2 regions of the Promicromonospora sp. NPDC059942 genome follow, and region 2 is predicted to be linked to the other one. Evidence: riboswitches for the same ligand, from Rfam matches in the RefSeq annotation. Region 2 holds a riboswitch; the other holds the start of a gene.
What was found. Region 2 has a riboswitch for S-adenosylmethionine ahead of ACFV9Q_RS12920 (methylenetetrahydrofolate reductase). Riboswitches for the same ligand answer to the same signal wherever they lie in the genome.
Positions count from the first base shown of each region.

Region 1: it holds a riboswitch for S-adenosylmethionine, as region 2 does, so the genes downstream of both, metE (5-methyltetrahydropteroyltriglutamate--homocysteine S-methyltransferase) here and ACFV9Q_RS12920 (methylenetetrahydrofolate reductase) in region 2, are expected to answer to the same signal.

Region 1 covers NZ_JBHWLR010000003.1:491,822-497,441, forward strand. The annotation lists gene ACFV9Q_RS07235 (GNAT family N-acetyltransferase) at 1-94, shown strand, start outside; gene ACFV9Q_RS07240 (Cmx/CmrA family chloramphenicol efflux MFS transporter) at 230-1,411, shown strand; gene ACFV9Q_RS07245 (hypothetical protein) at 1,622-2,098, shown strand; gene ACFV9Q_RS07250 (LysR family transcriptional regulator) at 2,120-3,025, opposite strand; gene ACFV9Q_RS07255 (type 1 glutamine amidotransferase domain-containing protein) at 3,069-3,773, opposite strand; SAM riboswitch class I at 3,951-4,054, shown strand; gene metE (5-methyltetrahydropteroyltriglutamate--homocysteine S-methyltransferase) at 4,063-5,620, shown strand, end outside.
Region 2 covers NZ_JBHWLR010000007.1:6-5,625, reverse strand. The annotation lists gene ACFV9Q_RS12940 (hypothetical protein) at 1-712, shown strand, start outside; gene ACFV9Q_RS12935 (extracellular solute-binding protein) at 928-2,172, shown strand; gene ACFV9Q_RS12930 (carbohydrate ABC transporter permease) at 2,245-3,120, shown strand; gene ACFV9Q_RS12925 (carbohydrate ABC transporter permease) at 3,120-4,043, shown strand; SAM riboswitch class I at 4,138-4,254, shown strand; gene ACFV9Q_RS12920 (methylenetetrahydrofolate reductase) at 4,259-5,203, shown strand; partial or broken gene ACFV9Q_RS12915 (hypothetical protein) at 5,397-5,620, shown strand, end outside.

The sequences.
Region 1 (5,620 bases), on a different contig from region 2:
CCACCAGGTGCAGCTCTTCCGCTCGACGGGCCAGCTCGACCGCGAGGTCGCATGGCGGCGTCCGCTGCCCGTACCTGCTAGCTTCACCGCATGAGTTCTCCCGAAGCATCCAGATCAGGGCTGCCGGTACTCCGGTAGCCCGAGATGCCCCGGTAGAGAACACCCGCATCCGAAGGGCCCGTAGTGCCGTCCCGGCCTACCCGTCTCCCTCCACCCTTCGGAGTTCTTCATGCCTGTCCTGCTCTACGTGCTCGCGGTCGCGGTCTTCGCGCAAGGCACGTCGGAATTCGTCCTCGCCGGGCTCGTGCCCGGCATCTCCGCCGGCCTCGGCGTCTCGCTCGCCCAGGCCGGCTACCTGACCTCGGGCTTCGCGGTCGGAATGGTCGTCGGCGCGCCGCTCACGGCCGCCGTCGGACGTCGCCTGCCGCCCCGGTGGACCCTGTCCGCCTGCCTGCTCGTCTTCGTCGCGGCGCACGTCGCCGGGGCACTGACCGACAGCTTCGCCGTGCTGCTCGGCACCCGGTTCCTCGCCGCGGTGGCCAACGCGGGGTTCCTCGCGGTCGCGCTGTCGACGGTCCAGGCCGTCGTCCCCGCCGGGCGGCGGGCCAGGGCGCTGGCGGTGATCCTCGGCGGCACGACGCTCGCCCTGGTCGCCGGCGTCCCCGCCGGCGCGCTGCTGGGCGAGCTCTGGGGCTGGCGGTCCGCCCTGTGGGCGATCGCCGGGGTCTCGGCCGCGGCCCTGGTCGCCGTGGTCCGCCTGACGCCGGTACGGCTCGACGCCGAGGCGCCGCGCGCCCGGCTGGACCTGCGGACCGAGCTCGCCGCGCTGCGCTCCCCGCGCCTGCTGCACCACCTCGCGCTCGGGGTGCTGGTCAACGGCGCGACGTTCTGCGCGTTCACCTACCTGGCGGTCGTCGTCACCGACGGCGCGGGCCTCGGGTCCGCGCTGGTCCCGGTGGTGCTGGCCCTGTTCGGCCTGGGCGCCTTCGCGGGGGTCTCGGCCGCGGGCCGGCTCGCCGACGCGCACGGCGGGCGCCTGCTCGTGATCGCCGGCCCGGCCCTGCTCACGGGATGGGTCCTGTGGGCCGCGCTCGCGCCGATCCCCGCGGCGGCGTGGGTGCTCGCGCCGGTGCAGGGCGCGCTGTCGTTCGCCGTCGGCGGCACGCTGATCGCCCGCTCCATGGCGGCGGCCCACGGCGCGCCGACCCTGGGCGGCGCGTTCTCGACGGTCGCCCTCAACCTCGGCGCGCTCGCCGGTCCGGTGCTCGGCGGGAGCGCCGTGGTGGCGCTCGGGCCCGCCGGGCCCCTGGCGGCGAGCGCGGCGCTGACGGCGGTGGCCGTCGCGCTCGGGGCGACAGCCCACGCACACCCGGCAGGCCTCGGGGAAGACGTCACGCGTCCGAGGGCGTAACGCTGAGGTAGCAGTGCTAGCTGAGCGTTACCTCCTCGGCTGTGCAACGTGTTCCCCGGAGACCGCCGGGAGCCGTCGCGTGCCCGGGGAATCCGCGGCGACATTCTGACCGCGACGCCGTCGTGCCTGGTAGCGTCCCCGGCACGACGGCGTCGAGCACGAACGAGGAGACGGATGCGGCCCCTGTTCCCCCTACGGGCACTTTGCGCGGTGCTGCTTCTCCCCGCCGTGCTGGCGTCCTGCTCCGCGGGTCCCGACGTCCCGGCCGGACCCGCGGAGCCGGCCCCCGCACGCGAGGCCGCGACCGAGCGGTACACGGCGGCGCTGGACGACGTCCTCGGCGCGCTCCAGGAGGCCGTCCCGGAGGTCGAGTGGACCGCCAAGGACCGCTTCCCGTCCCTCACCGAGCAGCCGGACGGCGAGTGCGTGCTCTTCCTCGCCGAGAGCCTGGGCGAGGGCGACCTGTACGAGCCCAGCGACGGCCTCGCCGATCTCGCCGCCGGGCTCGACCCGGTGCTCCAGGAGCACGGGTTCGACCCGCTCTCGGACGTGACCCACGCCGAGCACGGGGGCGACTCCTACGTGACGGCGACCGACCCGGCCGGCTGGGAGCTCCGGGTCTCGGCATACCCGCCGCTCGTCGGCCTCTCGGGTCCGGTGGAGAGCGGCGAGTGCGCCGGGGCGTGACCGGCCCGACGACATGACCGGCTAGAGGCTCCCCCACTCCGCGGCGGCCTCGGTCAGCCGCGCCCGGACGGCGGCGACCGCCGGCCCGTGCGGGACGCCGCGGCGTCCCGCGAGGTACAGCGTGTTCAACGGGGGCGCCTCGGGGTGGTGGAGCTCGACCACCTGCCCGGCGTCCAGGGCGGGCGCGACCAGGTACCGCGGCAGCACGGACACGCCCGCACCGCCGGTGACGGCGGCGAGCACGGCGCGCAGGTCGGGCGCCACCACCGCCGTCGTGTTGGGCGGCCGCCGGCCGAACTCGCTGCGCCAGTACCGGCGCACGATCGGCAGGTCCTCCGCGTAGGCGACCAGCGGCAGGTGCGCCAGGGCGGCCACCGGGTCGGCTGCCAGACGCCCCGCGTCCACGGTGTGGGCGAGGGCCGGGGGCCCGACGAGCAGGAACTCCTCGTCGACCAGCGGCGTCGCCACCACGGCGTCCTGCCGCGGGCGCACCGAGGACACGACCAGGTCGAGGTGGCCGGCCGCCAGCGCCGCCAGCAGCTCGTCGCCGAGCCCGAGCGTCGTCCGGAGCTGGAGGCCCTGCGGTACGAGCGGCGCGAGCGCGGGCAGCACACGCACCGTCATCAGCTCGGCCGCCCCGCCGATCCGGACAAGCCCCCGCGCCGCCGGCTCGACGTCGCGGGGACCGAGCGCCGTCCGGAGCCCGTCCACGTGGAGCCCCACCTCGGCGGCCAGCGCCACGGCGCGCTCCGTGGGCGCGGCGCCCCGGCGCGACCGCACGAACAGGCGCGTCCCGAGCTGTTCCTCCAGGCGGGCGAGCTGCCCGGTGACGGCGGGCTGGCTCACGCCCAGCCGCTCGGCCGCCGCCGACAGCGACCCGGTGCGGTAGACCTCCAGGAACGTGGCGAGGAGGTCGAGACCCGGCACCGGCACCCCCTCCGTCGTCGTCCTGCCCACAGGCTAGCCGGGCTCAGCGCGCGGCGAGCGCCTTGAGCACCGCCTCCGCGGCGGCCGCGCTGGACTGCGGGTTCTGCCCGGTGATCAGGTTGCCGTCCTGGACCACGGTGCTGCTCCAGGGTGCGCCGACCTGGACGACGGCGCCGCGCTCGCGCAGCCGTGACTCGACGAGGTAGGGCGCGGCGTCGCCGAGGCCGCCCTGGCGCTCCTCCTCGTCCGTGAACGAGGTGAGCGCCCGGCCCGCGTAGGCGAAGGTGCCGTCCGGCTCCTGGGCGCTGAGCAGCGCGGCGACTCCGTGGCACAGCGCGCCCACGGTCGTGCCCCGGTCGTTCGCCGCGAGCAGCAGTCGGCCGAGGTCGGCGTCGTGCGCGAGGTCCGCCATGGGGGCGTGACCGCCCGGGACGTAGATCGCGTCGTAGTCGTCGCCGCGCACGTCGGCCAGCGTGAGCGGGTGGGCGAGCTGGCCGGCGATGCCGTCGAGGTAGGCGCGGAACTCCGCGGCGTCGGCGGCGGGCACCCCGCCGCGCTCGTCGAGGCTGACCGCGTCGACCGTGGGCGCGACGCCGCCCGGCGTCGCGACGTCGACCTGGGCGCCGGCCGCGGTGAGGACCCGGTGGGAGGCGGCGACCTCCTCGGCCCAGTAGCCGGTGGGGTGCTCGGTGCCGTCGGCCAGGCGCAGGCTGTTCGCGGCAGAGACGACCATCAGGATCTTCGACATGGTGTGGTTCCGATCTGTTCGGGGAGCTGCCCGCTGGGTGCGGTCCTCGGGGAACGTCAGAATCCATCACCGGATGCCGAAACGGTCAGGCGGATCCATCACCAAACTTATGGCTCCGATTTGTCCGAGGCGTGGACGGTTTGCCGACCACATCCCGGGCATGCCTACGATCAAGTCTCATCATCCAGAGCGGTCGAGAGTCCTGGCTCCACGACACCGCAGCAACCTACCTCCGAGGCGCCAATCTCGGGGCAAGGTGCTAACGCCAGGTCCGATGGAGCTGATACGCATGGCAGTCACGAACCCGCACCTTCCCACCGCCACGATCCTGGGCTACCCGCGCATCGGCCGGAGGCGCGAGCTCAAGCGCGCCGTCGAGTCCTTCTGGGCCGGCCGCACCACCGCCGACGAGCTGGAGGCGACCGCCCGCGACCTGCGGCTGACCACCGCCCGCCGCCTCGTCGACCTGGGCCTGGACGCCGGCAACGCTGCCGTCCCCGGCTCGTTCTCGTACTACGACCAGGTGCTCGACGCCGTCGCCCTGCTGGGCGCCGTGCCCGACCGGTTCGCCGGGCTCACCGCGGACGGGGGCCGCCTGCCCCTCTCGGCCTACTTCACGGTGGCGCGCGGCGAGGGCGACAACGCGCCGCTCGAGATGACCAAGTGGTTCGACACGAACTACCACTACCTGGTCCCGGAGATCGGTCCGGACACCCCGATCGGGTTCGTCGACGACCGCGCCGTGCGCGAGTTCACCGAGCTGGCGCAGCCGGCCGACGGCGGCCAGGCCGTCGTGACCCGCCCCGCGTTCGTGGGCCCGGTGACGTTCCTGCTCCTGAGCAAGCCCGCGGACGGTTCCCCCGAGGGCTTCCGCCCCCTGGACCGGCTGGACGACGTCGTCGCCGCCTATGCCGACCTGCTGCGCGCGCTCGCCGCCGCGGGTGCACCCTGGGTGCAGCTCGACGAGCCGGCCCTGGTCACGGACCTGCTGGACGTCCCCTTCGACGAGGTGGCCGACGCCGTCCGCCGGGCCTACGCCACGCTGGCGACCGAGCTCTCCCCCGGGGCCGACGGCGTCGCCGCCGAGCGCCCCGCGATCCTGGTCACCGCCCCGTACGGCGACCTGCGCAGCGAGGCCGGCGACGGGCTCGCCCTGCTGGCCGGCACCGACGTCGAGGCGATCGCGATCGACCTGGTGCGCGGTGCCGCGCCGACCGGACCGGTCCCCGGCCTGGAGACCAAGACCCTGGTCGCGGGCGCGATCGACGGCCACAACATCTGGCGTGCCGACCTCGACGCCCGCCTGACCCTCCTGGAGGGCCTGGGTGCCGAGCTGGGCGCGGAGGCAGTGGCCGTCGGCACCTCGACGTCGCTGCTGCACGTGCCGCACGACGTCGCCGACGAGCCCCGTCTCGACGCCGACCTGAAGTCGTGGCTCGCGTTCGCCGACCAGAAGGTCGCCGAGGTCGTCACGCTGGCCACCGGGCTGACCGAGGGCCGGGCGGCGGTCGCCGACCGGCTCGCGGAGTCGACGGCGGCGGTGCGCTCGCGCGCGGCGGCGCCCGGCGTCGTCGTCCCGGCGGTGCGCGAGCGGACCGCCGCGCTGACCGCGGCCGACGTCGAGCGCGCGCCGTACGCGCAGCGGGCGGCCGCGCAGCAGGCGCGGCTGAACCTGCCGCCGCTGCCGACGACGACCATCGGGTCGTTCCCGCAGACCTCGGAGATCCGCAGCACGCGCGCCGCGTGGGTGCGGGGCGAGCTGTCGGACGCCGACTACACGGCGGCGATGCGCGCCGAGATCGCGAGCACGGTCGCGCTCCAGGAGGAGCTGGGCCTGGACGTGCTGG
Region 2 (5,620 bases):
GGTCACCACGTCGATGTTCGCCCGAGGCGCCACCATCGACGGCAGCGTCTCCTACCCGGAACTCAACCCCGCGTCCGCCAAGTTCAGGTACTCCGTCGCGCTGAAGGCGTCCGGCGGGACCCTGCTCGGAGCCGAGGCTCAGGTCACGCTCCAGAAGATCGACCGCCAGCCGGTGCGTAGGCGCACCATCGAGCTGAAGCGCACCAGCAGCACCGGCATGCTCACGCGGGGAAGCATCAACTTCACCGGGACCATCGACCCCGGGACCTACCGCGCGGGCGTCGAGATCTTCACGGTGGTGCGCAAGCCCGACGGGACGAGGGTCCGGCACCACATCGACGTGAACAACGCCAACACGGTGCAGTTCCGGCGCAGCACCTGGACCGAGGGGTCCATCTCGACGCAGGCGACCGACGGCCGACCCGCGCGGATCAATGCGACGACGCGCGTGATGCGGATCGCCGATGACGGATCCATGTCGTGGCTGCGGCTCCGTTCGGGCGCCGCGATCCTCTCGTTCGACGCCGACGGCCCGTACGGAGACAAGCGCGCCACCTTCGTGCGGGACCTGAGGATCGGGTCCGACGCTCGAATCTCGACGGTCGTCACGTCCCGGAAGGGATGGTGGAAGGTCACCTACCCCGGGACCTCCCGGTTTGCCGATTCGCAGGCTTGGATCGCGCAGGGCGTCCCTGGGGGATGCGGCTGCTGATCACCAGGGTCGGCGTGCTTCGTCGTCGGCTCGGAGACACACCAGGAGAAGGGCCGCAGCCGCAGGCTGCGGCCCTTCTTGCTCCCTCTCGGTTGCCCCAGGGGCAGGTCTGGAAACGCTGTGTCACCCGTGTGTCACAGGTTTGTTAGAACCATTGACAGATTCCGACCCGAGTGAAAACGTGACCTGCACCACCACGAAGGAGAGGGACGGCAATGGCGCAGTACAAGAGGCTTGGCGGGATCATGGCGATCACGCTCGCCGCTACGACCGGACTGACGGCCTGCGGGTTCGGCGGGTCCAGCGGGGAGGCGACCGGCGACGGGACGACTCTCGACCTGCTCGTCCCCAGCTACTCCGACGCCACCCAGGGGAACTGGGACGACGTGATCGCCGGATTCGAGGAGGCGAACCCCGACATCGACGTCAACCTGCAGGTCGAGTCCTGGGACAACCTCGAGTCCGTCATCGCCACCAAGATCCAGGGCGGCGACGCACCCGACATCTACAACGGCGGCCCCTTCGCCGGCTTCGCCGCGGACGAGCTGCTGTACCCGGTCGAGGAGGTCACCTCCGAGGAGACCTACGCCGACTTCCAGCCCACGTTCCTGGAGAACGCCCAGGTGGACGGCACCACCTACGGCCTGCCGTTCATCGCCTCCGCCCGCGCGCTGTTCGTCAACGACGCGCTCCTGGAGGAGGCCGGCGCCGAGGTCCCCACCACCTGGGACGAACTGCTCGAGTCCGCCAAGAAGGTCTCGGAGCTCGGCGGCGGCGTGGCCGGCTACGGCATGCCGCTCGGTTCGGAGGAGGCGCAGGCCGAGGCAGCAGTGTGGCTGTGGGGCGGCGGCGGAACCTTCGGCGACGCCGAGGCCATCACCATCGACACCCCCGAGAACCTCCCGGGTGCCGAGTTCGCCAAGAAGATGATCGACGAGGGCGCCACGCAGGCCGACGCCGGCGCGACGGACCGCAGCCCGCTGTTCGACATCTTCGTCCAGGGCAAGGTCGGCATGCAGATCGGCCTGCCGCCGAGCGTCGGGCAGATCGAGTCCGACAACCCGGACCTGGAGTACTCGATCCACCCCATCCCCACCGAGGACGGCTCGCCGTTCACGCTGGGCGTGGCCGACCACCTCATGGCGTTCCAGAACGACGGCGACAAGCAGGAGGCCATCACGGCCTTCTTCGACTACTTCTACTCCGCCGACGTCTACGTGCCGTGGGTCCAGGCCGAGGGCTTCCTGCCCACCACCCTCTCGGGCTCCGAGCAGCTCGCCGGCGAGGAGGCGCTCGCACCGTTCCTCGAGGTGCTGCCCGACGCGCAGTTCTACCCGAGCACCAACCCGGACTGGCAGGCCGCGGACTCCGCGTTCAAGGCCCTCTTCGGCCAGCTCGACGGGAAGAAGTCGGCGCAGGACGTCCTGACCGAGATCCAGGGACAGGTCGACGCGGGCTGACGCCCCGCACCGACCGCCGTGCCCGGCACGGCTGACCACACGCAACGCCGAACCGAAAGCACGGGGAACTTGGTGAAGGACCTGTTGAAGGCCCTGCCGTGGATCGGGCCCGCGGTCGCACTCATTGCGGCCGTGGTCCTGTTCCCGGTCGGCCTGATGTTCTGGAACTCGACACGCGACATCAGCCAGAGCGGCTTGGACGACGGGGGAGTGGGCCTCGCGAACTTCGCGACGGTCATCGGCTTCCAGTACTTCTGGCCCATCCTCGGCCGCACCGTCGTGTGGGTCGTGGTCGTCGTGGCCTGCACCCTGATCGGGTCGCTGGCGCTCGCGGCACTGCTGAACAAGGCGTTCCCCGGCCGCAGGCTGGTGCGGATGGCCGTCATCGTGCCGTGGGCCTCCAGCGTCGTCATGACGACGCTCGTGGTGCACTACGGCCTGGAGCCGTACTTCGGCATCATCAACTCGTTCCTCGTGGACGTCGGCCTGATCAGCACGCCGGAGGGCTACGGCTGGACCCGCCACCCCGGCACCGCGTTCGCGTGGGCCATGGCGGTCGCCGTGTTCGTGTCGCTGCCGTTCACCACCTACACGGTGCTCGCCGGGCTCCAGACGGTGCCCGGCGAGACCGTGGAGGCCGCGCGCATCGACGGGGCGAGCGGGGCGCGCACCTACTTCAGCGTGGTGCTGCCGCAGCTGCGGGGCGCCATCTCGGTGGCGGTGCTGATCAACATCATCAACGTGTTCAACTCGCTGCCGATCCTGCGCGTCATGACGGGGTCCATCCCCGGGTACGACGCCGACACCGTCATGACGATGATCTTCAAGTACATGCAGAACCAGCGGCAGATCGACCTGGCCAGCGCGCTGTCCGTCATCGCGTTCCTGGTGGTCATCGCCATCGTCGCCGTCTACGTGCGGGTCGTCCGCCCCCTGGAGGAGGTCTGATGACCGCGATCACCGACCCGGGGACCACCGCGCACAGCGCGGCCCGGCCGCCGTCGGACAACCGGAGGCGGGTGCGGAAGTACACGACGGACCAGGTGCCGCTCGGGTCGCTGCTGCTCCGGCTGCTGGCCGGGCTCGTGGTGCTGGTGGTCTTCCTGCTGCCGTACCTGATCATGTTCTTCGGCTCCGTGAAGACGAAGGCCGAGATCAGGTCGGTCGACCCCACCTACTTCCCCACGGAGTGGCACTGGGACAACTACGTCACGATGTGGTCCACGCCCGAGACGCCGCTGGCGCAGAACCTGATCTCCACCCTGGTGATCTCGCTGTGCGCCACGCTGCTCGTGCTGGCCGTGGCGCTGCCCGCCGCCTACTACACGGCGCGGTTCCGGTTCACGGGCCGGCTGTTCTTCCTGTTCCTCGTGATCGTGACCCAGATGGTGCAGCCCGCCGTGCTGACGTCGGGTCTGTTCCGGCAGTTCATCGCCATCGGGATCCTCGACACGTGGGTCGCGATGATCCTGGTCAACGCCGCGTTCAACCTGTCGTTCGCGGTCTGGATCATGCACAGCTTCTTCGCGGGCATCCCCAAGGAGGTCGACGAGGCGGCGCAGCTCGACGGCGCCGGGACGTTCGCCGTCCTGACCAAGATCAACCTGCCGCTCGTCTGGCCGGGCATCGTGACGGCGGTCGTGTTCACGTTCGTCGCCTCCTGGAACGAGTTCGCGGCCTCGCTGGTGCTGCTGACGACGGCGGGCAACCAGCCGCTGTCAGTGGCGCTCACCAAGTTCGTGGGCCAGTACGAGACGTCCTGGCAGTACGTGTTCGGGGTGTCCGTCGTGGCGATCGTGCCCGTGGTGATCCTGTTCATGATCATCGAGAAGCGCCTGGTGGGCGGCCTGGTGGCCGGGTCGGTGAAGTAGCGGGCGGGCCCGGTCCACACACCGTGGACCGGGCCGTCTCGACCTCCGGACGAATTCTGTCCCAGTGCTGGACGGTCGCTTAGCATGGTGGCGAACCCCATCCAGAGCGGTCGAGAGTCCTGGCTCCCTGACACCGCAGCAACCTGCCGACCTTCCGCCGCGTCGCCGCGGCGCGAGGGACGCAAGGTGCTCACGCCAGGTTCGATGGAGCAGCCATGGTCGCCGAGGTACACCCGCACCGCCCGACGGTGTCGTTCGAGCTGATGCCTCCGCGCCGGCCGAATGCCGCGCCCAACTTCTGGGAGACGGCGCAGCGGCTCGTGGCGGCCCGCCCGGACTTCGTCTCCGTGACCTACGGGGCGGCCGGCGGCGACCGGGCCACCGCGCGCGAGGTGCTCGCGACCCTGCTGCGTGGCACGCCCGTGCTCCCGGTGGCCCACCTGACCTGCGTGGGCGCGTCCCGTGAGGACGTTTCCGCGGTGATCGAGGAGTTCCTCGAGGCCGGGGTGCGCTCCTTCCTCGCCCTGCGCGGCGACCCGCCGCGCGACGAGCCGGACTGGCGCCCCCCGGCCGACGGCGTCCGTTCCAGCGTGGACCTCGTGCGGCTCCTGCGGCAGGTGGACGAGCGGCGGTGCGCCGCCGACGTCAGCACGGCGCTGCGCTCGGCCGCCCGGCCGCTGGCCATCGCCGTCGCCACGTTTCCGGACGGCAACCCCGGGGCCGGCACCACGCGCGAGCAGGAGGTGCGCCGGCTGCTGGAGAAGCAGGAGGCGGGCGCGAGCTTCGCGATCACCCAGTTCTTCTACCGCGCGGACTCGTACACCGGGTTCGTCGAGGCGGCCCGGGCGGAGGGCGTGACCATCCCGATCCTGGCCGGGATCCTGCCCACCACCGAGGCCCGCCGCCTGCGCCGCGTCCAGGAGCTCACGGGGGTGGCGGCGCCCGCGGACCTCCTGCGCGACCTCGACCGGCTCACCGCGCCCGACGGCGCCGTCGACCCCGAGGCCCAGCACGCGCACGGCATCGAGTTCTCCGCGGCGCTCGCGCGCGAAGTGCTCGACGCCGGCACGCCCGGCCTGCACGTCTACACGTTCAACAAGCACCGCCCGGCCCTGGACCTCCTGGACCGAGTGGGCCTAACGGGCCGAGCCGCCGCCTAACCCCCTTCGTTGAGTGCTGGCTATTTGTTGCTTTCCGCGCCCGAAACCAACAAATAGCCAGCACTCAACGGGTTGGGCGGGCATGTTGTGTGGGGGATGGGGTGGGTGTGATGTACCCGCCGGTCGGCAGAGCGGCCGATACTACGGATGAAATCGGCACGTCACAGCGCGACCGAACCGTGGAGGCCCCACCGTGCACGAACACGACCACAGCTCCACCGACTGCAGTCCCGACAGCCACGCCGCGTTCGGGCGGCGCGACCTGCTGCGTAGCGCCGTCGTCCTCGGCATCGGTGCCGCGGGCGCGACGATCGCCGCGCCCGCCGCCGTCGCCGCCCCCGCCCCCGGGCCCGCGGCTCCCGCCGGGAGCGCGCCCGGCGCCGCCCCGGCGCGGACGGCGGACGCCCCGCCCTCCCT